3 regions of the Vallitalea guaymasensis genome follow, and region 2 is predicted to be linked to each of the others. Evidence: riboswitches for the same ligand, from Rfam matches in the RefSeq annotation. Region 2 holds a riboswitch; each other region holds the start of a gene.

Region 1 (10,527 bases), 2.0 Mb from region 2:
TAGGAAAGTCAATTACCCTTGAAACAGCATTGAAGATGAAGAAAATCAATTTGGATGTATTTACAGAAAATCTTGAAGATGCTATAAATCATAACAAAGCTATAAATGATGAAACTGATAAGGTTACCAATAATGATGCTGACATTAAAATTGAAGGTATCTTACCTTGTCCTGTGAGAATACCACTTATGGAGTCATTCAATAAATGGATGGAAGGCACTGGTAATAACCTAGATACTAAAATGGAGTATGAATTAAAAGCGGCATCCATGGGTGTGGATTGGTTAAAAGAATCATTAGAGAAAACTGAAGACCCAGATGTATTATCAGATATATTCATATCAGCAGGTTTTGATCTGTTTTTTGATAAAAAATTAATTGGCAAATGGGCTTCAAAAGGTGTTTTTGAAGATATAACCAAAATGGAACATTATAATAAGGAATTTGATAATGAAGAAATATGTCTAAAAGACCCTAATAACAACTATTCAATTATAGGGGTAGTACCAGCAGTATTTTTAATAAATATAGAAGAATTAAATGGCAGAGATATGCCAAAATCATGGGAAGATATATTGAAACCAGAGTTTGAGAATAGTGTTAGTCTGCCAATCGGTGATTTTGATTTATTTAACGCCATATTATTGAATATTCATCAAAAATATGGTGAAGAAGGATTGAGAAAACTAGGAAAATGCCTATCAACAGGAATGCATCCTTCTGAAATGGTAAAATCTCACAGAAAACAGGATAAACCAGTAGTTACAATCATGCCATATTTCTTTACTAAGATGATTAAAAATGAAGGACCAATGAAACCTGTATGGCCATTAGATGGAGCTATAATAAGCCCAATATTCTTACTATCCAAGAAAAGCAAAAAAGATATGTTAGAACCAGTTGTTGATTTCTTTGCTTCAAAGGAAGTAGGAGAGATATTATCTCATAACGGTAAGTTTCCAAGTGTTAATCCAGAAGTGGATAACATGATATCAATGGAACATAAATATATGTGGTTAGGCTGGGATTATATATACAATAATGATATGGGTGAATTAATAAATAGATGTGAGAGTATTTTCAATGAAAATATAGATGTTAAATAGAGAGAAAGGTGATAAATATGAATCTAGTTACTATTTCCGGACCTCCATCTTCAGGTAAGACATCAGTTATTTTAAAAACAATAGGCGCTCTTCAAAAAAGAGGATTATCAGTAGGTGTAGTTAAATTTGACTGTCTCTATACAGATGATGATATATTATATAAAAAAGCAGGAATACCAGTTAAGAAAGGTTTGTCTGGTTCTCTATGCCCTGACCATTACTTTGTCAGTAATATTGAAGAAGTTGTTAAGTGGGGTATAAAAGAAAACTTGGATTTACTCATTACTGAGAGTGCAGGACTTTGTAATCGTTGTTCACCATATATCAAGGATATCAAAGCAATTTGTGTAATAGATAATCTTAGTGGGATAAATACTCCTAAGAAAATAGGACCAATGTTAAAATCTGCTGATATAGTTGTAATAACCAAAGGTGACATTGTATCACAAGCAGAGAGGGAAGTGTTTTCTTCAAGAGTTAATTCTGTTAATCCAAAAGCTGTTACGATGCATATCAATGGGTTGACTGGACAAGGCGCATTTGAATTAAGTACTCTATTATATGATGAAGAAACTGATACAAGTACAGTAAAAGGTAAAAAATTAAGATTCTCAATGCCATCAGCACTTTGTTCATACTGTTTAGGTGAAACTAGAATCGGTGAGGATTATCAAATGGGTAATGTAAGAAAAATGAAATTAGGTGATGATGAAGATGATAAATAGAGAAATGCTTGATGAACTGACAATTAATGAAATAGAAAATAAATATCCCTTTATAATATCATTCTTTGCAGATAATAAGTTGGATGTTGATGAATATAGAAATGAGACTTTCATAAGTTTCCTAGAACATTTTTCTGAGGAAGAAAGAGAAGAATGGGCTATAGATACAACTAAATTAACTGAGGATATAATCGTATATATCAATACCATGCTGGATTTTTTAGGCATAAAAGAAGAAAAAGCAGTTGATTCATTAACAATTATAGCAGGACATGATAAATCTGGACAAAAAGAAAATTTTGATAATATCACTATAAACAAAAGTGAGATAATATCTATTGTCGGTCCAACGGGTTCAGGTAAAAGCAGATTATTAGCTGATATAGAGTGGACAGCTAATGAAGATACCCCAACAGGTCGAGCCATTCTAATTAATGGTGAAAAACCAGATAAAAAGTGGAGGTTTTCATCAGGTAATAAATTGGTGGCACAGTTATCACAGAACATGAATTTTGTAATGGATTTAACTGTCAGTGAATTTCTTGAACTACATGCAAAAAGTCGTATGGTTGAAAATGAAGAAGAAGTAATAAAAAAGATTATTGAAGCTGCTAATAATCTAGCAGGAGAAGCTTTTGACCTTAATACTCCTATCACAAGCTTAAGTGGTGGACAATCTAGAGCTTTGATGATAGCGGATACAGCTATTCTAAGCACGTCCCCTATTGTATTAATAGATGAAATTGAGAATGCTGGAATTGATAGAAAGAAAGCACTGGGTCTTCTTGTTAGCAAAGAAAAGATTGTATTAATGGCGACTCATGACCCTAGTTTGGCACTTATGGCTGATAAGAGAATAGTTATAAGAAACGGTGGTATATATAAGGTTATAGAAACAGGAAAAGAAGAAAAAGCTATGCTGCAAGAATTAGAAAAGATGGATAAAGTCATCAAAGGATTAAGAACTTCTCTAAGAAAGGGAGAAATAATTAATTATAATGACAATATCAGTAATATAAATGTTTATGAAAGCATTCATTGACAAAAACTTATTTATCTTATAGGAAAGTTGCTACGGAACGAGGCGTAGCTTCTTTTTTTTATAGAATATTAATAAACTTAAGGGTTTTTTAATGTTTATCTTATTGCGCATGTGACTTGATTTAATGTATAATTGAAGAAATGTATTATTTTTACAACATAGAACAAGCTATTTACGCAGGAGGAAGTTTTTTATATGGATATTATTGAGATATTTAAAGCATTGATTATTGGTATCGTAGAGGGAGTTACAGAATGGTTGCCAATAAGCAGCACAGGTCATATGATTCTAGTTGATGAATTTCTTAAGTTGAATATGTCGGACGCTTTTAAGGAAATGTTTTTCGTTGTAATTCAACTAGGGGCAATAATGGCAGTTGTAGTTATTTACTGGAAGAAGATTTTTCCCTTTTCATTTAAACAAAAGCAATTTATTAAAAAAGATACTATTCTTTTATGGGTAAAGATTGTCATTGCATGTATTCCAGCAGGAATCGTAGGTATATTATTTAACGATAAGATGGATGAATTATTCTATAACTATCAGACAGTTACTATTACATTGATATTATATGGTATTTTATTTATTATCATAGAGAAATGGAACAAAGGCAGAACTTGTAAAGTTAATGATATCTCTGAGCTTACGTATCAGACAGCACTTATAATAGGTTTATTTCAAGTATTATCATTAATACCAGGAACTTCACGTTCTGGAGTAACTATATTAGGAGCAATACTTATAGGAACATCAAGAACTGTAGCCGCTGAATTTACATTTTTCTTGGCTATGCCAGTTATGTTTGGTGCAAGTATAATCAAGATACTAAAATTCGGCTTTGCATTTACAAGTCTAGAATTATTGGTTCTTCTAACAGGAATGATAGTTGCTTTTGTAGTTTCAATATTAGCTATCAAATTCCTAGTAGGATATATCAAAAAACATGACTTCAAAGTATTCGGTTGGTACAGAATAGCGTTAGGAATCATTGTAATCCTATATTTTACAATATTTAAATAAAACAATGGGGCTGTAGGATAATTAAAAATGTATTATCCTACAGCCCTTATATTTTCTATACACGATCCATTCCTTCAGTTTGCTTTTTAACTAAGACTCCTTCAGCTATTTCCCATTCTTTGGTTGCTGTACCTTCATCATTAATGATGTAGCCATTACTTGATAAAGGATATAAAAGGTCTTTTGTAAAATTACGTCCAGATGCTTCACATAACCAATGAGTAGCTGTTTTCATTATTCTATTATAATCGTCTTCTGTATCAGCAAATTGAAATAATCTATTGCTCACATTATAATAAACCTCATTATCTATTACAGTTGTATCTTCCATTTTCATCACCTCTTAGTTATGTTTTGCTAAGATTGATGAAATTATTTATTTAATGTTGTAATTGATTTTTGACTGCTTTCATTAGGTAAAATTATCTATTTAAAAAATAAACAAGTAGTAATAATAACTTAAGTATGAATTGCAAAAGTAGGTAATCGGGAATATTTTGTATATAAAATAAATTGAAAGCAAAGAATAATTATGTTATAATAAGTCCAGTATTAAATATTGTTTATTAAGAAAATAGCAAACCTATTGAAAAATAGGGACGCAAAGCTATGGGTCTAAGGGATTATATCCTAGGACTGCCAGGTTGCCGTATAATAATTTGATGGCAGTCACTATTATTAGTAGCTGTTTTTTTTGTCACATTTTTTTCATTGGCTAATAACGTTATATGAAATGTTATGTGGAGTGTAACAATTACCTTTTTTATATTAAAGGAATCTTCCTGCCATAAAATATAGTATATTTTATCATTTTTGTTTGATGAAATTATTTTATTTGTTTAATTAATAGTTGAAAGAGGGGATATAATGAAAAAAAATGATGTTTTATATGATAAAGTATTTTTAGTAAAATTTTTGGAACAATTAAATATAGAATTAGAGTATAAGCGATTGGATGGGAAAAATGAAGAGTTGATCGCTGAAGCGGCAAAATGTCTTGCTGAAACTTTTGCAGGGGTAACAGTAAAGGAAGAAACAATATCTGAACCGATGGTACAGGCTGTTCACTTATCTATTGAGGATTTTAATGAATTTGTTTATAATTACATGAAAAATGTTGTAGAACAAGGATTGTGTTATATAGCTATAAACAGAAAAAACAATAGAATCATAGGTGTGTTAGCATGTGAAGACTTTGATCCAGATGAAGAAGTCCCTCCATTTACAGATAATTTAGAGCCCATGAATAAAATCTGTGAATTACTTGAAGTTCTTGATAAGAGGTTTTTGGATACTATTTATTACAAAACAAATAAAAAAGTTAAAAAGAATGATTTTGTACATATGTTTATGATTGGTGTAAAATCAGATAAGCTAAAGAAAGAAATAGCAAAAGACTTAGTGAGAATCTGTCAGGATGATGCAATAAAAAGAGGCTATAAAGGTATGTTTCTTGAAGCTACCAATATTAAATCTGCTACATTAATCTCAAAATATTTTAAGTTTAAACTTGTTCATGATGAAAAAGGAATGCTTATACATACAAAATATGCTGAGACAGAACATTTTAAAGATATACCACCTGAAAAATCCTTGGATTGTAAATTATTCTATAAAGCGCTTGACCCAGAATATGATATTTAATATTAAATAACAAAACATTTACTAGGAGGTATACACATGTATAAAATTGACGTTAATTCAAGTAAGAAATTAGTATCTTTAGTAGCTGAGGGAATGTTCACAGTAGATGAAGCTAAAGATTGTATGAAAGACTATGAAAGCAAATTAAGAATGATAAATGTTAAGGATTATGTATTTTTAGTTGATGCAAGAAAACAATCAACTTCTACTCCAGAAGTAGGAGAAATGTTAACAGAAGCATTAAAAAAATACTTGGATACACCATTCAAAAAGAGATATTATGTAAAACTTGATTCAGTTATTGCAATGTCACAAATAAGAAGACTTGGTGGAAAAGACTTTGTTGATAAATTTGAAGTAGTAAATACACCAGAAGAAGTAATTAATAGTCTATAATATTTATTAATTTAACAAGAATAGATTATAAATCCAGGGAATTAAATATTTTCCTCTGGATTTATTTTTTACTTTGAATGAAATTAGTTATAGTGTTCATAATAAGAGTAGTAGATATTATTATAGTTACAATAGATTTATAGTTATTAGTAGGTATGATTTGTTGCAATATTCAGCAAGATTACGACAGAATATATAAATAATTATGACAAATTACAAACTGATGTCAAATAAATAATTGATTTACAATATACTTAACATAGTTTATAATGGGTAGTGACAAAAAAAGACAATATATTAGGAGGTATATAGTATGAAAAGAATATCAGCAATGATAGTATGTGTATTATCTGTTATGTTAATATTTGTTGGATGTGATTATAATGAAAATAAATTATATAATGCATTTAAGAAATCACTAGAAGTCACTTCAAGTGAAAGTGACACAGATATTTCAATAACTTTAGAGACTGAAGGATTTTCAGAAGAAGAGCAATTCAGTATTGCTGCTGTAAAGATGTTATTACAGGATACGAACATTAACATTCACACGAAGTTACAGCAAAACAAACAAAAGACATCAAGAAAAATGTATGTAGATACTCAGTTCGTTTTTGGTGGAATAGGAATGGGAGTAGAATATTGGGGAGATTATAATATGTTACAAAAGAATTCAAAATCCCTCAATGTAATAAAATTACCATCTATAATGATGTTCAGCGAGGAGTTTGCTGGAAAAGAATATCTTGTAATAAATCAAGAGAACAATGAAGATATTACTTATGATAGTAAATTAGTATTGGAATTACAAGAAAAATTAAATAAATTCTTAAAAGATTACGCTTTACAATATAATCCTAACTTGAAATTAGTGAAAAACAAAGGAAGAAAAACAATTGATGGTAAGACAGCATATGTATATGAATTATCATTAGACAACGAGTCACTAAGTAAGTTGATAAATTATACAGCTAATAATCTATTAGATAATAAAGAAGCACTTGAATTCTTCAGTGAATATATGGACATTATCTCAAAGATGGTTAACAAGTCTGAAGAAGAAGTCAAAAAAAGTAAGGAAGAAATAGATACTATCTTAGAAAATTTAGATGAGAGTAAACCTGCATTAAAAAATATGATTGATATTTTTACAGATAAATTATGTAAATGTAATCTATTAGGTGAAAAAGGTATCGTTATAGAATATGCTCTCAATAAAGAAGGTTATATCATTAACGAATCAGGTTTAATAGATTTGAATATTGATATTGCTAAGATAGAAGAAGTCATGGCTATACAAAATAGATTGACTGATGAAGAATATGATGAAGATATTTTAGATGAAGACGTATCTGGTGTAATCAAATTAGGTTTCAAATTCAACAAAAAAATATATAATATAAATGAAAAAGTTGAAATCGATATGCCTAAATTGACTAAAGAGAATTCTGTTGACCTGAATGAATTAATGAAAGCTAGAAGTGAATCTTTTAGTCAAATGTATCCAAAAGATATCTAAAAAAGGAATTTAATTAAAGCAAATTGATTGCAATAATCAAAAAATAAATACATTAAAAAGATGATTCTCTGTATATATCAGGAATCATTTTTTTTGATTTTCTAATTGTTGCTATTTTGATTAGGATTATAGAAATGAGTCCTATTAATGTAGTTTTATATCATATAGATATAGGATTATAGATGTTAAAATTAAGATGTACCAAAATTTAGAAAATTATTGTATAGGAGGAAAAAAATGTATAATAAGGTTAAAGTCTTTTTCATCAGCTTAGTGGTAGTGACAATGTCATTGTCAAACTTTACAACGACTATTGCTATGGCATCTACGGAGAGTGAAAGTGATTTACGGATTACATCAGCTAACAAAATGTTAGAGCAAAGATTTAATTTATCTAAGCAAAATGTCCTTGAAGTACAAGTTGTTTCACCTGAAAATGAACCAAGAGGTGAATGGGAACCACGAATAACTCAACATTATGGGGTAGATACAGTAATTCCTTCTTATTGGGGAAGTTATCACGGAGTACCTGCTAATGAAGGCGGTAATCACTATAGGGAATGTTTCTGCCTTCGTGATATCTGTCACCAAACTGATGCAGGACACTTGTTAGGTCTTGATAATGAAAACTTTACAATGCTCCAACTTTTTGCAATAGGTGCTAACGATAACACTATAAAACCATACTGGCCAAAATGGTCTTATGATTTCTATGGTTACCCTTATTATATGGATGCGGGTTTTCAAGAGTTGCCTGCTCCTTTTGAGCTATTAGAAAAAATCTATCGTCAATACCTATGGACAGGGGATGACAGATGGATTAATGACCCAGAGATATTGGAATATGCTGAAAATTTACATTCAATTGATGCGTTTATGGGTTCACATGATGTAAATAATAATGGTATTGCTGACGGTGGCGGAAACATGGATATCTTACCTACCTTATGGGAATTTGAAGAGAGAGGTATGATAGTTGAAGCTGGTGATACATATGGTGTTCAATATCAATCATTATTAGCATATGCAGGTATTCTAGAGGCACGAGGGGAAATGACAAAAGCTCAAGAAATTCGTAATAGAGCGATTGCACTTAGAGAATATTTTGAAGAGAACTGGTATTCAGAAGAAGAGCAAATATACATACGTGCTTTTGATAAGTTCGGAGATACAAGAACAAATTGGGGACATGAAAATAGCTTTTTCATGCCAATGAAATTACTTACAGATAATGGTCCTAGAACAGATAGATACTTGGATTTCATTCATTACAATGCATTTGTTGACCCACTGAATGAAGAAGCGCAAACATACCTAGCTGATACATTCTATAAACATGGTGAGAATGCTATGGGATGGCATTGGACTAAAAAGGTGCTTGAACATAATACAACATATCCTGAAATATTTTTCTTGAACATATCTAATGTTATTACAGGTATGATGGGTGTTGAACCAGATGCTCCAAATAATAAAGTTTCCACTATTCCACGTTTAACAAAAGAAGTTCCATGGGTTCAAGTAGATAATATTCCTATTGGATCCAATAAAGTATCAGTTAGACACGATGGAACTGATCAAACCACATTTGAAAACACATCAGGTTCTACAATGACATGGGAAGCTTGTTTTTATGGTCAAGTTGATTCATTAGAAGTAGATGGTCAAACTATTCAAGCTACGGTTGGAGAGCTAAATGGTAAGACTATATCATATGTATCTTTAAGTGTACAATCAGGAGAAAAGAAGACAGTAAAAGTCGACAAAACACATCCTGGATTCTTATATCTTAGTGATCAACAATGGGCGTATGTTACAGATGAAGATAAATTGAAATTAGATACAAGTTATGGCGAAAATGCTATTATGATTGATGAGAAAAACTATCAAAAAGGATTGGGTACATTAGCAAATACAACTATTCGTTACTATTTAGATGGTGAAGCTAGTAGATTCACAGCAACAGTAGGGCTTGATGATGTGAGAGAAGATCAAACTAGCGGCTCAGTTGTCTTTAGAGTATATGCAGATAACGAAAAAGTCTTTGATAGTCAAGTTATGGGTGTATCAGATTCAGCAAAAGAAGTAGATATTGATTTGACAGGTGTAAGAGTACTTGATTTAGTAACTTATGATGCTGGCGATGGTAGTAATCGTGATTATGGAACATGGGGAGATGCAAAAGTTTATACGAACCTTGAAGAATTACCATCAGAAGCTCCAGCTGATTTTGTATACTTAAGTGATATATCCTCAGCTAGTGTTGGAGGAAGTTATACCACAGTTAATAAAGATTTGGATTATGATGGTAGAACCATTGATATTAATGAACGCTCTTATTTTAAGGGATTAGGTGTTCATGCAGACAATGAAATAGTCTATGATTTAGATGGATTGTACTCTAGCTTCATTGTAGATGTTGGATTAGACGAAAGTGTAACAAGTAATGGTGATGTCATATTCAGAGTATATGGGGACAACGACCAATTATTAAGAGAAACAAGCACATTGACTCACACAAGTCCTATTGAAACTATGAATATTGATGTTACAGATATGAATCAATTGAAATTAGTTGTTGACGATGCAGGTAGTAGTTATAATGACAGAGCTAACTGGGCTGATGCACGACTTATTTACAATCCAGAGGTTGATTTGCAATCTGCACTTGTATTAGCGCGTAAAATCAGATTTATAGATATGCCAGGGGTAGCACAAACACAATTAACATTACCTGAAGTACCAGAGGGTTATACAATTGGTGTTAAAACATCAAGTGATACTTCTATTGTTGGATTAGATGGAAGTATTACACCACCAGCTACTGAAGCAACAGTAACTCTAGTTCTAGAAGTTACCAGATTAAGTAATGGAGAAGTGGCTGAAACAAAACCATTAGATGTTTTGATTCCTTCAGATACACAGATTTCCCTTACATATTACCAATGGGATTTGGCAACAGCTGGTTATGGCGATGTTGAACTTAATAAATCCAATGGTGGCAATTCTATCACTATAGGTGGAAACAACTATGATAAGGGAATTGGAACACATGCAGATAGTGAGATTGTTTAT
Region 2 (10,527 bases):
ATCAATTTCTACTTCTAGACTTGAACTATCTGTTAAGCCTGCTGCCCAAGTATATTTATGCATATCGATTAAGTCAAATTTGTAAGTTAAATTATTTAGATCAGTAAGTTTATCCCATGTAGGAATTGTTAGTGTATGAACGCCAGATAAACCTGGATCTGAAGGTATATCAATATGCCCTATATCATCTGACTTTTCTCCATTAACATAAACCCATAAATCATATAATTTAGCCTCTTCATTATCTCCATCAATACATGTCATTCTAGTATTAATATTGATACTTTCACCTGGTTTTGCTGTAATAGTATGGCTATGTGAGTAATCAATTTCATCTGTACTAGGATTATCAAGTTCAATAGTACCAGTTCTTACATCATCCATTAATTCTCCTTCTTCACCATAAGCAGTACCATCTAGTGAATAGAATTTATAGCCATAAATATCCTCTTTAGAATTAAAATATATTTCACTACTTACATTATCTGCTATTCCTGTTTCAAAGTGATTTTTTGCTGCCCCTTCTATTCTGTCAAATTCATATCCTCGATATGAGTAAGCTGATAGATTAAATCTATCATCTACTATTGAAGTTATAATCTTAGCAAAATCATAATTTCCATCTGTACTATTAACTAAGTTATTATCAAGATATACTTTTATAGTAGCTTCTTTAGTTACTAATTCAGTTTCAGCTTCTTCACTAGTCATAAATGAATTACTTGCAGTTACTTTATAGATATATTTAGTACCTGGAGTTAAACTATTGTCAATTACATAATATCTATTAGTTACATCATCAAATTCAATAGCCAAACTATGATTTAATAGAACTCCATTCTCATCATATACTTTTATATCATAATCATTTGCATTAGCTAATTTCTCCCAATATACTTTTCCTGACTTCATGGTTACATCTGTTGTATTAAGTACAGGAGCATCTAACCATACATTAGCCACACTCACTTTTATGGTTTGTGTATTCGAGTCTAATATTGTTTGAGGATCATCATTATATTGATCTACTAAATCAAACTCTAGATTTTTTGAATAAGTTCTGCTACTAACATCAAATACATAATTATTATCTAACTCAGTTTTAGTACTTGGTATAGTTATTATATCTTGAACAGTAGAAGGAAAATTATTCTCGGCAAATAATGGACTATTAGTATTATGTCTATATACCTTAACCTCATTTAAACTATTGCCGCCATTATCACCACTAATCACATTGTATCTGAATTCTAGATTAACGTTGTCACCTACTTCATACATATCTTTATTTGGTGATATATTCAACTCTGCATCTAATGGATTATCCTTCGGATCATGTCCATGACCTACTATTCCTGCAAAACTTCCATCGGCTGGATAGTAGTCTTTATCATATACCTGATCTTTAGATTCAAACACAACATCTATAATCTCTTTTTGGTTAATAGTAATATCCATATTTTTAAATTGATCTTGTGGCTCATATCCTTGATAAGAATATGCCTTTAGATTAACAGCAGTACCCTCTTCATATATTGCACTATATCCATTATCTACTTTGGTACCATCAATATATACTTCTCCTAGTGAATTATCATAATTTACATTAAGTGAATATATGGTTTCAACTATTGGAGTAGCTTCATATCTTCTATTCTTGTTAACTTTATAATCAACATCTGTATTAATTAATGTTGGTCTTCTTCCTATACGTATTTCACTTTTACCAAAACTTGATTTAGAACCATTACTAGTGTCTATTATTTTCCAACCTACAATTCTATGACTTTCGTCATTAGCTGTAGCTGTTAACTTATATCTATAATTTTGTTCTTTTTCAACTCTGACATCAGCACCACTTACTTGATTTACTGCTAATGTAGCAGATTTATTAATTATCCAACTAATAATATACTCATTTTCATTTAGCATTATAGTGGATAACATATCCATATCTCTACTAGCACTTTCTATTTCATCTAAGTTCTCGGATTCTTTTAGTTTATCCTCTGACTCACTTGGATTTTCTCCTGGGTCTTCTGGGTTTTCAGCTGGTTCTTCAGGATTCTCCACTGGCTCTCCTGGATTCTCTACTGGCTCTTCTGGGTTATCCACTGGCTCTCCTGGATTCTCTACTGGCTCTTCTGGGTTATCCACTGGCTCTCCTGGATTCTCCACTGGCTCTCCTGGATTCTCCACTGGTTCTCCTGGGTTCTCCACTGGCTCTCCTGGGTTCTCCACTGGTTCTCCTGGGTTCTCCACTGGCTCTCCTGGGTTCTCCACTGGTTCTCCTGGGTTCTCCACTGGCTCTCCTGGGTTCTCCACTGGCTCTCCTGGGTTCTCCACTGGTTCTTCTGGATTTTCTGTTTCATTTTCTGATATTATAATATTACCAGTTAAATCTTGTTGTTCTGTTTGAGCATATACTAAATTGCTCGTTAAGTACATGAAGGCAAACAAAAACACTAACGATTTCTTTAACAACTTCTTTTTCAACTAATCACCTCTTATAATAGTTTTCTGTCCTTCTTTCTTATAGAGGTAGGCTCTCTATTTTCAGCCTCGTTTTTTTTGGAACGTGGTTAACCTTAGGAAAATCATTATCAGTCTTATTTTGAATATAATATTGTCAACATGATGATATTTATTATTATGTTGTTAATATTAAAATATATTACAAATAAAGCAATATTGCTTTATTATTTTCCGAATCTAATAATTATAAAATTATATATTTGTTAGTTTTTGGCAAAATAAAAGCTGCTTTGAATATATATGTAATTCAAAGCAGCCGAACTGTCATAGTATTTTACTTTAGACTCTAGCTTTGCGTCCTTACTTTTCAGTAAGTTTGCCTTTTATTAAAATTTATATATTAATAATAACATGCAATAAATTAATAGTCAATATATGTTTTTTTATAACATTAAAATTTTATAACATATGTGTTAAATACAACTTACTAATCTATATATAATATTTATATTAATAGTATCTAAATCTAAATTTAAGGTATTATATAACATTTTTTCTTCTATTAGTTTGTGTTACACAAAAATTAAAATATTAAAAACGGATATAATGACAACTTTCGACAAATTATTTTCAATATATATGTTATATTATCAATGAAATTTCTGTGCACAAGATTTCAAAATTATTCAAAGAAAGGATATTATGACATGAAAAAATTTATTAGTATCATTTTATTAATCGCATCATTAACAACAATCTTTAGTTTATCAGTTTTAGCTGAAGAACAAAATGCAACTGACTTAACAATAAAATCAGTCATAGCACTATCTAGTACAGAAGTAAAAGTATTTTTTGATGGTATTATAGATATAAATAGTGTTGAAGATATAGCTAACTATGACATACACCCCTTTAATTCTAATACATCTATAGACATATTAAATGCTAAATATAATTCAGAAGGTAATGCAATTATATTAAAGACATCAACTGATTTTGCTGCTGGTATACTATATAAACTTCAAGTAAATAATATATGCTCAAATACAGTTACTAAAATTTTTGCAGGTATAGCACCTAAACCTGAAATATCAATAAAATCTGTAACTGCTATATCAACAAATAAGGTAATGATTTTCTTTGATGGAAATATTAATAAATATACAGTTACAAATCTATCAAACTATGATATTTACAATAATGACCATATAGGTATCACAAATATAAAATATATTACCTACGATAATGCTGTTTTAATTACCACTGTAACTGATTTAGAAGTAGGTATGTTATATAAAATTGATATAAAGAATATATGTTCAGAAGGAAACGTAACATATTATTTTGCTGGTACAACTAGTAAACCGGAAGTATCAGTTAATTCAACTATTGCTTTATCCAATACTGAATTAAAAGTATTTTTTGAAGGTGATTTAGATATTTCAAAAGCAGAAAATATATCTAATTATTATATTATTGATAATCCTTCCGAGATACTTAATGCTAAATATAATAAAGTTGATAACTCTATTATATTAAAGATAACTTCTGGACTAGATGCTGGTCATCTTTATAAATTAGTAATAAGTAATATATGTAATGATGGTACAATAACATGTGCCTTCGCTGGTACGGAATAAACTATAAATAACTACAAATAGTTATTAACATATATAGCAAAAACGGATAGTAAAATACTATCCGTCTTTTTTTTAATGTATGCTTAATTACTAAATGTAAATTAGTAATTAAATCTATAAAAATATATTATTATTCTCCATATATAACTTTAGTAGAATATTTATTATTAAGATTTATTGTTTCATTATTACCATAATCAATTAATTTTTTATATCTTATATTATATTCTTTTTCTTTATCAATTACATCAAACTTCAATATAATTGTAGTTGGATCAATATAATTCGCTGTAATAGGTATTTTATTATATTCTAATCCATTTTCGGTATATGTTAATGAGTAATTAGTGTTTAATACATTATTAATATTAAAAGCAATCTCTCTATTAAAACTTAACTTAATAGTATTTTCTCCAATAACTTTTGCTTCTGATATATAAGTATCCATTGACTTAGATACATTATGAGTAAATCTATAATTTTTTATTGATGATTGATAATTCCCCATCGAATCTTTTAAGGATGTTAATATTCTAAAGTTATATATATGAGATTTAATTAATTTTTTATCTTTTGGTAAATAAATCTTAATTAAACTTGAGTCTTCCATATTATTATAATATGCACCAGATGGTATTGCCACAAACGATCTATTAGTAATACCCTGTATTTGGTAATTAGATACAATTTGTGCTGATTGTTGATCTACTGGATCACTGATATATAAGATTAAAGTATTATCATCTGTAGAAATAACTGCATCAATATCTATATCTTTATTACCATAATTAGTACATATAAAAGAGTATTGTTTCTCAATAATTGAAAACTGTCTAGTTATGTCAGTAAGATAATTAACCAAAACATTGTATTGCTTGTTTACCATTAAATTTTCATCTATTGTTAATTGAACTACTCTTCCAGAATTATTACCATCATTTATAACATTTGCATTTGTTACTCTTATCTGTCGTTTATTCTCATCTGTGATACTATAATTATATATTTGTTTTGCTAGAACTGGATTAACTTCTTTATTAAATTTTAATTCTATTGTACGGCTATTTATTGATATACATCCCTCTGCCTCAAAAGTTGCATTATCTTCCACAGAAGATTTAAATTTAACAGAATCCCCCTCGCCATCATTTAATAAAACACCGTAATTACTCGACATATTTCCATCAATGGATAGTTTAAAATACTCTTGTGTCGAAAATACATAGTTTTTTAAATATATTGATATACCATTATCGCATGTAGATAGTTTATTAATTAACATATTACTATTATTACCTTCTACTAATTTTGAATCATTTTGTAAAATAGTGTAAAAAGATGTTTGTAATGCATTATCGTTTATAGGCTGTGTGAAATACACATAAACGATATTTTTACTAACAGGTTCAATTTTACTTATTTTAAAATAATCTGATTTTACCTCATCAGCTCTAAATCCCAATAATGTCCTATTAAAAGAATTAGAAGAATTTCCATTATTATCAATTACTTTATCAATAAGTAACGTATATTCTACATCCATATTCTGTGGTTCAGATGTTTGAATAACATATGTATTTGTTGATTCTTTTCTTGTAATATTATTAATAGTTAACGTCTTAACATTAACTGTCTCGTATAATAAAATATTTTCTGGTGTTAAATTCTGAACAGGTTCATTAAAAGTGACTTCTATAGTTATCTCACTAGTAGCCTCAACACTGGTAATATCTGTTTCCAGTTTATCATCTAATAAATTATAAGTTAGAGCTTTTTCTTTAGTAATAATCATATTATCTACAAACTTTTGTATCATTCTTGTTTTAGTTTTAGTATTTTTCAATTGTAGTGAAGTATATAATATATCTACTACTTTGCCTCTTGTATAATTAGTATCTTCTTTATGACCTGATGTATAACTTATGTCTTTAACAAGATTAACCCCATAAGCAAATTCGAAAACATTACTCCAAGTAAAATCTTCATTATATTTATATCCTAATGCTGTTAAAACTAATTTCAAAAAGGCTTTCTCACCTAATTTATCATTTGGTCTAAATGTATTATCAGAGTATCCATCTATAATATTATTTTTAACACAATAACTAATATATGGAGTAAACCATTCCCCTTTAGATACATCTGAAAAATTAGTGTCATTATACTTGTCTTTGTTATCTAGAACTTCTTTTTCTTCACATAATAATCTTACAATAAATGCTGCAGCTTGACTTCTTGATAACTCCCCATCAAGATCCAAACTTTCACCATTACCTTTTAAAATATTTAATTCAGTTAAAATATTTGCTTTAGTATTTAAACTGGTATTACTCATTTGTGCATAACTAAAATTAACATTAACTATTATTAAACAAAAAATAATAAATCCTGTACATATTCTTTTACCTAATTTCATTATAACCATCCTTTCAATTAATTATTTTTAGCAATATTATAACATTAGTTAGAAATTGCAACAATAGATACTAAAGAAAAACATAGGTTACCCTATGTTTTCCCCTTCCCTTCAAAAAAATTATATATTCCCCTACTTATGTACAAATATAATTTTATTCTTGTTTAGCTATTCCCCCAAAAATAACCTCTGTATTTGCTTCAATCATATTTCCTGATATGTCTGTAATATTATTAATGATTAATTTGTATACCCTTGCCTTTTGTTCAGGAATTATTAGTGTGACTGTCTTATTGTCATCATTTAAAATCGCTTTCGCTGGGTACCCTAATTCTTTTATATTATAATTCCTAATATCAGTGGCTAATTCTTTATTTACTTCTTCGTTAAAGATTATCTTTACTGTATATGTATCTATTGCTAAAGCTAATATATTTTTATCAAAAACTTGATCTCCACTGATACCAGCAAATACTAGATGTGTTGTTTCTTTTAAACCTTGATTTAATATATCTTGTACATTTTTATCAATCGTTATTTCATAAATTGAAGTAGACTTCATAGGTGTAGTTGTCAGAATTACTCTGCTATAGTCAACTTTTTTATTTAACTCATTAATTTTAAATTCAGCATCAACAACCATAAGACCATTATTAATACTATAATTGCTAATATCTAATGCAGTACTATTAGCTTCACAATTATAAATTACTTCTATAGTTGTAGATGTTAAAGAATTTACTGCCTTTGCAACTTGATTATCTGGTTTTACTATTCCAGCAACTACAGTATCCTCAGATTTTACCATAATATTTTTCCCATCAGAAATATTATTAACCTCTATGGTATAGATAATATCTTTTTGATTCGTAGTTGTTAAACGAACAATATTGTCATCGTTCAACTCGTTCTTCTCAATTTTAGCGCTTAATATATTGAGTTCAGGGGTTATCTTATAATTATTTAAGTCAAGAGCTGTAGTCTCATCTAAAAACATATCTTCCTCAAACACTACATCAATTCCATACCCATCTTTAGATATAGCACTTTTAAGCTTTGGTGCTTTAGTATCTGTACTAATACCAGCAAAAGTTGATTGTTTGGTATTGTCATTAACAGCTCCTGTATATGATGTAATATTTGAAGGTTTAACTGTATAAACTAATCCTGAGTCGATTCCTGTTACATCAAGTAACACTATAGTTTTACTATAATTAGCATTTTTCTTCATTTCAAATTCATCAAATCTAACATTAGTAACAACAACATCATTATCTACAATATTATTAATTTCAAAATTAGAAGGAACTAAAGAATCTTTCCTAATATTTCTTGAATTAAATACCAATCTAACTACTTCTCCTGTTATAGCAGTTGCTGATTCTATTTGGGGTTTAATTTCTTGTTTCTTCATTATAGGTACTATGTCCAAACTTTTATCTCTATAAGATATTGTATATATACTACCTAATGTAAGTTCTTCAGTTTTTATTAAAATTGACTTTTCGCTTTTTAATACCTCTATTGATTTAATATCATATTCTTTTGAATCTAACCCATTTAATTTAAAATCTTTATCAATAGGTTCAATAGCTTCATCAAATTCTACCAAAATAGTTGTAGCATCTATAGATGTTGCTGATATCATATTTCCTTTAGGAGATATTTTATATAAACCTGTTCTATCAGCTTTTATGGGATCAATAATATTACTTTCAACTAATAGATTAATTAATACTACACCTTCTTTTGTTTTCAATTCAAGTGCTTCTACTGTTGCTACAGCAATATCCTTATTTGTAAGCTCCTTAACATTAGATATTTTACTTAACCCTTTTTCTTTGGCAAAACTTAATACATTATCCCACATATAGTCTTTTCCAATTTCGTATCCTAATGTTTCAAGTAATACTTTATAATATTCTTTTGCGCTAATGGTTTTATTAGGATTAAATTGATTATTATTGCCAATCCATCCTAATTCTCCATTTTCTTTAAGATAAGCTAATATATTTCTTCCACCTATCCAGTGTACCTGTTTTGCATCAGAGAATGTTTTTTCACCAGAAAATTGTTTAGCTTGTTCCTCTAATCCTTTTAATCTTAAAAAAACAATAGCTGCTTGTAATCTTGTTGTAGGTTGCTGTAAATAATCTTCTGTTATTTTACCTGTACTACCTTTTAAAATGCCTAACTCTCCAGCTATCTCTACTTCTTTATCAATTTCTTTTCCATATACTGTTGTAATATTTGTTAATATTAATGTCATTGATATAATACTAACAATAACTCTCTTTAGTTTTTTCATTATTTTAACTCCCTATTCGTAGTAATTTATTACTTGTGTCTTTTCACCAGATACTGAATAACCAATATTACTAAAATCTTGTATTGTATTTGCTTCAATAGTATAAACAGTGGATTTATTTAGCTTAGAAAAATATAAAACAACATATTTATTATCAATAACAGTAACAGATGAAGGTGTTTGAGAAATTTCGTTGCTACCTTCTTTATGCCTTAAAATATAATTACTAGCTACTGTTGTAGGCGCTACATTAGCTATTTCTGTATTATATTCTACAATAATCGTGTCCTCAGTTACCATTTTAGCGTTATTTATCATTGGCTTCGACCCATCAAATCCTATACCTTCAAATTCTATATCTTTACTACTGGTATTAGGAATAAATGTAGCACTTTTAATGTTTTGATTAAGGGTTAATCTATATTTAAATCCATTTTGATATTTAATACCTACTGGTAACATTAATTTTACCATACTATTATTTTCTTTTTCATTAAAATATACAGCTACAGGTTGAATAGGATTAAATCCTAAGTCATTTACACCAGCAATCAAATAATTAGAAGGTAATATTGCAGTTGTAGCATCCACTGGCTGATTAAAATATACACTAATTTCTCTATTATTAAGTGGATATACTAAATCTGCAGTTAGTTCTTGATGCTCCACATCCATAACATAAACATATGAATCTGTATCATTAATTGAATATTGTCCTAAACTATCTTTTACGTTTTTAATATTTATGGGATAATTTGTATTTCCACGCATAGGCAAAGGAACTCCTATTCTAACAATATTACCTCCATGTTCACCTAATAATTTGGCTTTAATTATAGGTTGTGGATGCCCCTCTGGACTTTTAACAGAATAATTCGTAATATCTTCTGCACTAACACGATCTAATGGTTTATTGAATACAATTTCAATAGTCTGTTTATCTATAGCTGTAGCTGAAACAAATTCTAATTTTTTATTCTCTTTAAATAGTGGAAAAAATTCTAGTGTTTCATTATTTCTATTATTGATGGGAGCTCCTATCCTATCAGAAAGTGATGATTTTGCAACGAGTTCATATTTTTTAGTTAAATCAAATTCATGATTTTTAAGTCTCATAGATATACTTTTTTTATCCTTTGGATTTAATGCTATTTCCATATTAACAGGACTTCCATTTATAATTACTTTACCATTTTGTTTAATTGCATAATAATTTTCTATTGTAGCAACAGCATTAATAGGTTGTGTAAAATATATGTCTATCTGATTTTTACTTATTGGTACAATCTTACTTAAATGAAAATACTCTGATTCAAATTCGACTAAATTGTACCCTTCAAAATCTTTATCTACTGTTTTAATGTTTCCTTCTTTATCAATTATATCTTTAATCATAATATTATATGATATCTTATTTTCTTGCTTATCTGTATCAAGAATCAATTTATCTTTATCCAATTGTTTTATGTTAGAATTTAATCTAGTTGCGTTATCAGTTGTTTTTGAAATAATTATATTTTCTTCTTTTATTTCTGTTATTTCTTCATTAAATATAACCTCTATTTGTGTAGAAGAAATTACATTTATTTCTGTTATTATAGAAGGATTTGTATCCATTACAAACCCATATTTCTCTGCTATATTTGCACTAATTATTTTATTATCTACTAATCTTTTTATCACTGATC
Region 3 (10,527 bases), 2.3 Mb from region 2:
AGGAGCAACAGCCTTAGATAATAGAGATGGAGATATAACAGAAAATATAGTAGTAACTATAACTAAAGACGGTAGCCTTGTAGATGCAATATCTACAAATGAGCCAGGAACATATATCTATCACTATAATGTATCCGATGAAAAAGGTAATGAAGCTAATGAGGTGACAAGAACAGTAGTAGTAAAAGATGATGAAGAAGCTCCAGTAATAACTTTAGTAGGAAATGATAATGAAGAAGTGACATATGGAGGAACGTATACAGATGCAGGAGCCACAGCCTATGATAATAGAGACGGAGATATAACAGAAGATATAGTAGTAACTATAACTAAAGAAGGTAGCCTTATAGATGCAATATCTACAGTCATACCAGGAACATATATCTATCACTATAATGTATCCGATGAAAAAGGTAATCAAGCCGAAGAAGTGATAAGAACAGTAATAGTAAAGGAAGATGAAGAAGCTCCAGTAATAACTCTAGTAGGAAATACCTCAGAAGAAATAACATACGGAGGAACGTATGTAGATGCAGGAGCCACAGCATTAGACAATAGAGATGGAGATATAACAGAAAATATAGTAGTGACTATAACTAAAAATGGAATAGAAGTTCCAAAGGTGGATGAAGAAGACCCAGGAACATATATCTATCACTACAATGTAACTGATGAAAAAGGTAACGAGGCAGATGAAGTAACAAGAACAGTAGTAGTGAAGGAAGATGAAGAAGCTCCAGTGATAACCCTAGTAGGAAATGCTTCGGAAGAAGTAACCTATGGAGGAGCGTATGTAGATGCAGGAGCAACAGCCTTAGATAATAGAGATGGAGATATAAGTGAGAACATAGTAGTGACTATAACTAAGAACGGTGAAAGTGTTGGTGAAGTATCTACAAATGAGCCAGGAACATATATCTACCACTACAATGTATCTGACGAAAAAGGCAACCAAGCCCAAGAAGTAACGAGAACGGTAGTAGTAAAAGAAGACGAAGAAGCGCCAGTAATAACTTTAGTAGGAAATGCTTCGGAAGAAGTTGCCTACGGAGGAACGTATGTAGATGCAGGAGCCACAGCTTATGATAATAGAGACGGAGATTTAACAGAAGATATAGTGGTGACTATAACTAAGAGTGGTGAAGTTGTAGATAAATTAATTACAAATGTGCCAGGAACATATATCTACCACTACAATGTATCCGACGAAAAAGGTAACGAAGCTGATGAAGTAACAAGAACAATAGTAGTGAAGGAAGACGAAGAAGCTCCAGTAATAACCCTAACAGGAAATGATAATGAAGAAGTAACCTATGGAGGAACGTATGTAGATGCAGGAGCCACAGCTTATGATAATAGAGACGGAGATATAACAGAAGATATAGTAGTGACTATAACTAAGAGTGGTGAAGTTGTAGATAAATTAATTACAAATGTGCCAGGAACATATATTTATCACTACAATGTAACCGATGAAAAAGGTAACGAGGCTCAAGAAGTAACAAGAACAGTAGTAGTGAAAGAAGATCAAAAAGCTCCAGTGATAACCCTAGTAGGAAATGCTTTGGAAGATGTAATCTATGGTGGAACGTATGTAGATGCAGGAGCCACAGCCTATGACAATAGAGATGGAGATATAACAGAAGATATAGTAGTGACTATAACTAAAGATGGTAGCCTTGTAGATGAAGTATCTACAGTCATGCCAGGAACATATATTTATCACTACAATGTAAGCGATGAAAAAGGTAACGAGGCTCAAGAAGTAACAAGAACAGTAGTAGTGAAAGAAGATCAAGAAGCTCCAGTGATAACCCTAGTAGGAAATGCTTCGGAAAAAGTAATCTATGGTGGAACGTATTTAGATGCAGGAGCCACAGCTTATGATAATAGAGATGGAGATATAACAGAGGATATAGTAGTAACTATAACTAAAGACGGCAGCCTTGTAGATGAAATATCTACAGTCATGCCAGGAATATATATCTACCGCTACAATGTATCTGACGAAAAAGGTAATGAAGCTGATGAAGTAACAAGAACAGTAGTAGTAAAAGAAGATGAAGAAGCTCCAGTGATAACCCTAGTAGGAAATGCTTCGGAAGAAGTAATCTATGGAGGAGCGTATGTAGATTCAGGAGCAACAGCATTAGATAATAGAAATGGAGATATAAGTGAGAACATAGTAGTGACTATAACTAAGAACGGTGAAAATGTTGGTGAAGTATCTACAAATGAGCCAGGAACATATATCTATCACTATAATGTATCAGATGAAAAAGGTAATGAAGCTGATGAAGTGACAAGAATAGTAATAGTAAAAGATGATGAAGAGGCTCCAGTAATAACTCTAGTAGGAAATGTTTCGGAAGAAGTAACCTATGGAGAAGAATACAATGATGCAGGAACAACAGCATTAGATAATAGAGATGGAGATATAAGTGAGAACATAGTAGTGACTATAACTAAAAATGGAATAGAAGTTCCAAAGGTGGATGAAGAAGAGCCAGGAACATATATCTATCACTACAATGTATCAGATGAAAAAGGCAATCAAGCTCAAGAAGTGATAAGAACAGTAGTAGTAAAAGACGATGAAGAAGCTCCAGCAATAACTCTAGTAGGAAATGTTTTGGAAGAAGTAACCTACGGAGGAATGTATACAGATGCAGGAGCTACAGCTTATGACAATAGAGACGGAGATATAAGTGAGAACATAGTAGTGACTATAACTAAAGACGGTAGTCTTGTAGATGAAATATCTACAATTGAGCCAGGAACATATATCTATCATTATAATGTATCTGACGAAAAAGGTAATGAAGCTAATGAAGTGACAAGAACAGTAGTAGTAAAAGAAGATGAAGAAGCTCCAATAATAACATTAGTAGGAAATGAGAGAGTTGAAGTAACTTATGGAGGAACGTATAAAGATGCAGGAGCAACAGCTTTAGACAATAAAGATGGAGATATAACAGAGAATATAGTAGTGACTATAACTAAAGATGGTAACCTTGTAGAAAGTATATCAACAAATGTATCAGGAACATATATCTATCATTACAATGTATCAGATGAAAAGGGTAATAAAGCCAACGAGATAACACGAATGGTAATTGTTAAGCAAAGACCAAGTTCAGGCGGAGGCGATACCCCTTCAGGTGGTGGCGATACCCCTTCTGGCGGAGGTGACAACCCATCAGGTGGAGATAATAATCCTTCAGATGGAGGAGACACAACTGATGATAATGAAGATGGAGACCTAGACGAAGAAATAATAATAGATGAACCTACAACACCATTAGGTGCCATAGAATTTTATGATCCTTATATTAAGGGATTTCCAGATGGTTCATTTAAACCTAAAAAAGCTGTTACAAGAGCAGAAGTAGCTGCAATGTTTGCGAGAATTCTAAAATTAGATACTGAAGAATCAGGAGATGCTAGCTATACTGATGTAACAAATGCTCATTGGGCATACAAGTACATTCAAGCGATAACCAAAATAGGTTTATTCAAAGGATATAATGATGGAACATTTAAACCAAATCAGGCTATAAAAAGAGCGGAAATAGCAGTTGTATTCTCAGCATATTGGGATTATGTTGGTGCAGAAGTAGAAGATGACGAAAGTATCTTTACAGATATTTCAGGACATTGGGCACAATCATATATAAATAAATTATATAATGCTGGAGTAGTAAAAGGCTTTGAAGACAAAACATTTAGACCTGATACTGATACTGCTAGAGAGCAAATAGTAATTATGATCAATAAGATTATAGCTAGACCTAAATTAGATGCAGTAAATCCTTCGTTTAGTGACGTATCTAATGACCATTGGGCGTATGGAGATATTGAAGCTGCATCAGTAAAATTTAACAAAGATGAAAATAATGAAGAAAAGAATCAAGATAGTGAAGATCAGCAATAAGACATAATATGAAATAGTAAATGAACAAAAAAATAATCATTTATTTTAAGGACTTAGTCAATAGGCTAAGTCCTTTTGGCGGTTAAATAAATTATATTATAAGCTTAAACTGGTAGTAAAAACGGTTTTAAATTATTATAATAAACAATTGACATACAAGTATTACAGGTGTAATATATAACTTAAGCAACTATTACATCTGTAATATTCCTAGAAAAGAAAGAGGATGATTATATGGAACAAAATACTCAAATATCAGGTGCAGAATGGAAAATAATGAATATACTTTGGTCGACTTCACCCCTTACAGCGAATGAAATAATTAATCATTTGGGTAATCATGTCAATTGGAATGATAGAACCATAAGAACATTAATAAATAGATTATTGAAAAAGCAAGCAATTTCATTTGATAAAAAGGGCAGAGAATACTTATATTACCCTATTGTTAACGAAGATGAATGTAAAAGAAAAGAAAACAAAAATTTCTTAAACCGTGTTTATAATGGCACTTTCAGCTTGATGTTTGCAAAATTTTTGGAAGATGAGGCATTTAGTAAGGATGAAATAAATGATTTGAAAAAGATTCTTAACGAAAAGACGGAAAAATAAGGAGGTTAGATATTGTTTAATTTACATGAGTTGACTATTCAAATATTTCATTCATCAATAATAATAAGTACTGTCATCTTGATTATTCTTAGCATAAAAACCATATTTAAAAATAGATTAGGAGCAATGTGGCATTATTCCATATGGTATATACTTATATTAAGGATGATGTTGATAGAATCTGTTGAAACCAGTTTTAGTTTTTTTAATATATATAATTACTTATTAAATAAGAAAAGCGATATTGCCATTATCACCAATGATACATTATTAGAACCTCTTGGAAATAGTAATATGCTTAATCAACCAACAAATATTTCAGGTGATTACGCAATATCTATGACACAGAATCAATTGACATTCTTATATGATAAAGGGACTATGGTTTGGTTAATAGGTGTTTTACTAATATCAATAATTATAATAGGTTATAATTTATACTTTAATTTTAGATTAAGAAGTAAATATGAAATTAATGTAGATGAAAATATAAAGATGATTGTGGAAGATTGCAAGCTAAAGATGAAGGTAGATAAAAAAATAGGTATTGCTGAAAGTAATTTGTTCAAAACACCCATATTGTTAGGTGTTCTTAAACCAATGTTAGTATTCCCAAAAGCTATCTTACAGGATTTAACATCAAAGGAATTGGAATATATTATCCTACACGAGTTAGCACATTATAAAAGAAAAGATATCATAAAGAATTGGATCTGTGTTATGTTACAGGTTATTCATTGGTTTAATCCATTGGTCAGCTATGCATTTTATAAAATGCGTCAGGATTGTGAAGTTGCTTGCGATGCATATGTCCTTTCTCATTTGGAATCACATGAATATAAGGATTATGGTAATACAATAATTACTATGATTGAAAAAATATCTTTTTCTTCATCTATCCCTGGAATAGTAGGATTTAGTAACAAAAAAACTAATATTAAAACTCGCATTCATAGTATTGTAGAATTTAGCAAGGAGAAAAAAACAACAAAAATCAAAAAAGCAATAGTTTTTGTAGTATTAGCATGTATCTTGTTAAGCAATAGACAGAGTGTAATGGGCTATGAAGAGTCAGAGTTACCTATAAATATAATAGATGAACACTTAAAAGAATATTTTGATAAATATGATGGGACATTTGTTATGTTAAATGAGAATGAAGACAATTATTACATTTATAATTCTTATAAGGCTCAACAGCGTATAGCACCATTGTCTACTTTTAAGATAGTTATTGCTGTAACGGCTCTTGAAGAGGGAATCATAAAAGACGGAATGTCAGAGTTGATATGGGATGGAACAAAATATCCTTATGATATATGGAACATGAATCACAACTTAAAAACAGGGATGAAATTTTCTGTTAATTGGTATTTTGAAAAGTTAAGTAGAGATATAGGTAAAGAAAAAATGACAGACGTGATTAAGAATATTAATTACGGTAATGAAGTTGGCTGGAGAGGGATAGAAAGTATTATAAATGGTAAATTAGCATTAAAGATTTCACCTATAGAACAAGTTGAATTTCTTAAAAAAATACATAATTACGAAATACCATTTAAGAAAGAAAACATAGATACGGTAAAAGAAGTTATAAAATTATCACAAAATGAGAATAGTGTTTTGGCTGGGAAAACAGGAACATTGATTTTAAATGAATATGAAATCAATGGGTGGTTTATTGGTTATGTAGAAAAAAATAATAACGTATACTATTTTGCCGTTAACATTGAAGGAGATAGTGATGCAAATGGTGTTAACGCTCGTAAAATAGCGCTAAAAATATTAAATGATAAAGGGATATACTAAGAATAATGAGGGAGAATTTTATATGAGAAAATATTTTGTATTAGTAATGATGATAGTAATAATGGTTACCCCTGGATGCAGTGCTAAAAAGGATGAATATATCTATAAGCTAGATATTGATAATGAAGTTAATATTGATGATAGTTTGACCATTAAAGAAATTAAGAAGGGTGTTTTAGTAGTAAATCATAAATTTCCATGGGATGGAAATTCTATGATTATTGAAATGAAAAATGGCGAAATAGCCCTGATTGATACACCTTATGAAAACGAAGCAACTAGAAAAATTATTGAGTGGGTCCGAGAACGAGCAGGTCAAGAGGTTAAATTTATAGAAATAAATACTGGTTTTCACTTTGACAATTTAGGTGGAAATAAATATCTTGCTGAACAAGATATTAAGATTATAGGAACATCAAAAACGGTAAATATGGTTAAAGAAAGAGGAGAAGATGCTAGAAAGCTTTTTTTAGATTGGCTAAAAGATCCTGAATTGAAAAAATATTATGATGTTTACACTAAACTTGAGTATATAGAGCCTACTGAAATAGTTAATATAGATATTGATGAGGAAATGGAAATTGTTTTTGGAGATGAAAAATTAGTACTTTATTATCCACAAGAATCCCATTCTCCTGACAACATTGTCGTTTATTACCCTAGTAAAAAAGTATTGTTTGGTGGTTGTATGGTGAAATCAGCTGAATCAGAAAACTTGGGTAATACAGCAGATGCAAATATTATGGGATGGTCAGAAAGCATAAAGAAATTAAAAAGAAAGTATAGTGAAAAAAGTGTTGATGTAATTGTTCCTGGTCATGGTGAAGTAGGCGATTATTCTTTGTTAGAAAATACTGAGAATCTATTAGAGCAATGAATCAGATTATCTTAGTGCTAACTATTGTTTATTAGATGTAATATATAAAGAAATATTTACCAAATTAACAATATGTGATATAATATCAATGAGAGGGTAGTCAAAGAGTCGGCAGTATTGACCGTATTATTCTGTAAATCGTAAAGCATATGAAAGTATGTGACACAAAGCTATAGGGTCTAAGGCTTAATTATAAGCTATGACAGCCAGTTACCAGAGGAAGACTTTGATTACCTAGTAGTCAAATCTTTTCTCGAAGCGGCAAATTCAGTGAAAGCTGAAGACGCAAAACTAAAGGGCCTAAGTCAATAATGATATGGCAGCCAGTTACCGAAAGAAGAGTTTTATTACTTTTCTTTCCCACGAATATGGCAAACCTATCGTGAGGTAGGGACGCAAAACTATAGGGTCTTCATATATGAAGATAGCCAGATGCCGAAGGGAGAGTTACAACTGAAAAAAATAGTATTAACTTTTATAGTTGCATTAATTTTTGTAGCATTAGCTGGGACAACCGCTTTTGCTAAGAGTGAAATTATAAAGGTCAATGCTGATAACGGCACAGTAAGTATCAATTATGATACTACTAATTATTCTGACTTAAAAGTTGTCGTGAAGAAGGGTTCGGATAAATATATCTATAACCTTAATTCTTCAAATGAAGAGCTACCATTACAAATGGGCAATGGTGAGTATACTGTAGGAATATATAAAAGAGCTGATGGTAACAAGTACAAATTGTTAACATCCAGTAAAGTACATAATGATACAACTAATAATACAGTATTCTTAGCAAGTGTTCAGAATGTACATTGGACAAGCAATTCAAATGCAGCTATTCTAGCTAAAGAACTAACTAAAGATGCCAAGACTGACAGAGAGAAAATAGAAGTTATATATAATTACATAATCGATAATGTTAAATATGATGATGAAAAAGCAAAGAATGTTAGTAGTAGATATTTACCTTCAACTAATGAAACGTTAGCTAGTAAAAAAGGAATATGCTACGATTATGCTTCTCTATTTGCAGTTATGCTTAGAAGCCTTAACATTCCTACAAAGCTTGTTCATGGCGATAGTAATTTCACTTCTGTCTATCATGCTTGGAATGAAGTGTTAGTTGATAACAATTGGATAGTTGTAGACACTACCATTGATGCAGCATATAAATCAGAAGGTGTAAAAGTTTCTTATGAAAAAGACCCTTCAGATTATAGTGCTAAAAAGGTATTTTAATAATGAATAATATTTGCTCCCTCTCAAAGTAATTTTGTAATTTTATACTCAGAGTTTAAATAAGTATTTTCATATGTCTCCATACATCTGGTAAATTTCTTTTTCCATATCATTTTTATAACGTATCATAAGTTCTATATCTCCTAATAATAATCTAGGATAAATCAAAGATTTTTCAAGTATTGCTTGAAATTATAACCAATTATTAGTACAATATCTTATAGAATGAAAAATGAGGTGTAAGACATGGAAGCAATAAAATTATTAATAGAAATAGCAATTAGTTTTGTCTGTGCAGTAATTGTAGTATGTGTTCATGAATATCCTAGAATTATTTGTTACAAGTATTTAGTTCATCCATTATATAAGAAGGAAACTAAAGTTTCATTTAATCCGCTAAAATATATGGATCCATTTGGAATAATCTCTTTTATGTTCTTAGGTGCTGGATGGCAGAAACCATTTAGTTTTAATACTGGTAGATTAAGAGATAAGAAAAAAGGTCTTATATCCATAACATTAATTGGTATATTATCTAATTTGCTGTTAATGGCAGTTTTAATACCTATTTTTGTTTCAACATTTCAGCAGAATTATTATGTGACTAAGTTTTTATTTATATTGATTCTTTTTAACTTAGCTATAGTTGTTGTGAATTTATTACCTGTACCACCATTTGATATGGTTAAAATAATTCAAGCTCTTAATCCACGTGCATACTTCAAATTTGTTCAATACGAGAAAGTTATTCAAGCTTTATTCATTTTATTCTTGGCTTCTGGATTTATTAGTACTCTAGTAAATATTATTATCAATAGTATTTTTAGTACTATGATAGTTAACGGGGTATAAGAAATAAAGAAAGGGTTTTTTAATTGAGTATTCCTGTAAAATTAGAAGTATTTGAAGGACCATTAGATTTATTGCTACATTTAATAGACAAAAACAAATTGAATATATATGATATACCTATTGTTATGATAACGGATCAGTTTTTGGAATATATCAAGAAGTTAGAAGAAAAAAATATGGAAATCATGAGTGAATTTATTGAAATGGCGGCTACATTAATAAATATTAAATCTAAAATGCTGTTGCCAATAGAAGATGAAGAGGAAGAGGAAACAGACCCTAGAGAAGAACTGATGAATAAACTCGTTGAGTACAAGAAGTTTAAATATATTAGAGATAAATTGAAAGTAAGGCAAATTGATGCTAAAAAAGTTATTTTCAAAGAACCTACAATACCAACAGAAGTTCTTAACTATGAAGAAAAAGTAGATACCAGTAAGTTACTATCAGATATAGACTTTTCTATGATTTATAATGTATTCCAATCTGTTATGAAAAAGCAATATAACAAAATAGATACTATAAGAAGTGATTTTGGTGAGATTGTTAGAGAAGAATATACTGTAAATGATAAAATAGATTATATAATTAATTTATCAAAACAGTACGAAACCATAAGTTTCAGAGATGTTCTTGAAACTCAATTATCCAAAGTAGAAATAATTGTTACATTTCTTGCAGTTTTGGAATTAATGAAGATGGGTAAAATATCAATCGTACAACGGGACCTATTTGATGATATCATTATAAAGTATACAGATTTAAATAATGATAATATAATATAATTAATCCTGAATGCCTAAATAACATAGAATATTTAGGATTTAGGATATATTTATGTAGATTGATTATATATATACTTAGAAATATAAGTTTGAACAGAGGGGAATAAAGATGCAACTATGTAAAATTGAAGCTATTATTGAATCTATATTATTTACTATGGGAGAAGCTGTTGAACTTGATAAGATAGCTGACGTTATAGAACAGGATAAAAACACAACTAAAAAGATAATGAATAATCTTATAGATAAATATGATAGTCCTGATAGGGGTATAACAATTATTGAAATTGATAATGCGTATCAGATGTGTACCAAAACAGAATATTACGATTATATAAGAAAAGTTAATAATAAAGCAAAGAATTATGTATTGACAGATGTATTGCTTGAAACTTTGTCAATAATTGCATATAAGCAAC

What was found. A riboswitch is a leader RNA that binds a small molecule or an ion and turns the genes downstream of it on or off. The one in region 2 is predicted to bind cyclic di-GMP.
Region 1: another riboswitch for cyclic di-GMP. It lies ahead of HYG85_RS18030 (hypothetical protein); the one in region 2 lies ahead of HYG85_RS09610 (LPXTG cell wall anchor domain-containing protein).
Region 3: another riboswitch for cyclic di-GMP. It lies ahead of HYG85_RS23865 (transglutaminase-like domain-containing protein); the one in region 2 lies ahead of HYG85_RS09610 (LPXTG cell wall anchor domain-containing protein).

The regions. Positions count from the first base shown of each region.
Region 1 covers NZ_CP058561.1:4,195,967-4,206,493, forward strand. Annotated here, with positions in the region: gene HYG85_RS18005 (ABC transporter substrate-binding protein) at 1-1,106, shown strand, start outside; gene HYG85_RS18010 (GTP-binding protein) at 1,124-1,831, shown strand; gene HYG85_RS18015 (ATP-binding cassette domain-containing protein) at 1,821-2,873, shown strand; gene HYG85_RS18020 (undecaprenyl-diphosphate phosphatase) at 3,069-3,893, shown strand; gene HYG85_RS18025 (hypothetical protein) at 3,949-4,224, opposite strand; cyclic di-GMP riboswitch class I at 4,460-4,545, shown strand; gene HYG85_RS18030 (hypothetical protein) at 4,761-5,537, shown strand; gene HYG85_RS18035 (hypothetical protein) at 5,574-5,933, shown strand; gene HYG85_RS18040 (hypothetical protein) at 6,247-7,452, shown strand; gene HYG85_RS18045 (NPCBM/NEW2 domain-containing protein) at 7,690-10,527, shown strand, end outside.
Region 2 covers NZ_CP058561.1:2,150,383-2,160,909, forward strand. Annotated here, with positions in the region: gene HYG85_RS09610 (LPXTG cell wall anchor domain-containing protein) at 1-2,496, opposite strand, end outside; cyclic di-GMP riboswitch class I at 2,784-2,866, opposite strand; gene HYG85_RS09615 (hypothetical protein) at 3,183-4,115, shown strand; gene HYG85_RS09620 (S-layer homology domain-containing protein) at 4,246-6,531, opposite strand; gene HYG85_RS09625 (hypothetical protein) at 6,686-8,839, opposite strand; gene HYG85_RS09630 (S-layer homology domain-containing protein) at 8,852-10,527, opposite strand, start outside.
Region 3 covers NZ_CP058561.1:5,524,482-5,535,008, reverse strand. Annotated here, with positions in the region: gene HYG85_RS23885 (DUF4073 domain-containing protein) at 1-3,934, shown strand, start outside; gene HYG85_RS23880 (BlaI/MecI/CopY family transcriptional regulator) at 4,169-4,546, shown strand; gene HYG85_RS23875 (BlaR1 family beta-lactam sensor/signal transducer) at 4,559-6,355, shown strand; gene HYG85_RS23870 (MBL fold metallo-hydrolase) at 6,378-7,232, shown strand; cyclic di-GMP riboswitch class I at 7,362-7,450, shown strand; cyclic di-GMP riboswitch class I at 7,483-7,567, shown strand; cyclic di-GMP riboswitch class I at 7,593-7,672, shown strand; gene HYG85_RS23865 (transglutaminase-like domain-containing protein) at 7,665-8,471, shown strand; gene HYG85_RS23860 (site-2 protease family protein) at 8,718-9,323, shown strand; gene HYG85_RS23855 (segregation and condensation protein A) at 9,347-10,108, shown strand; gene scpB (SMC-Scp complex subunit ScpB) at 10,218-10,527, shown strand, end outside.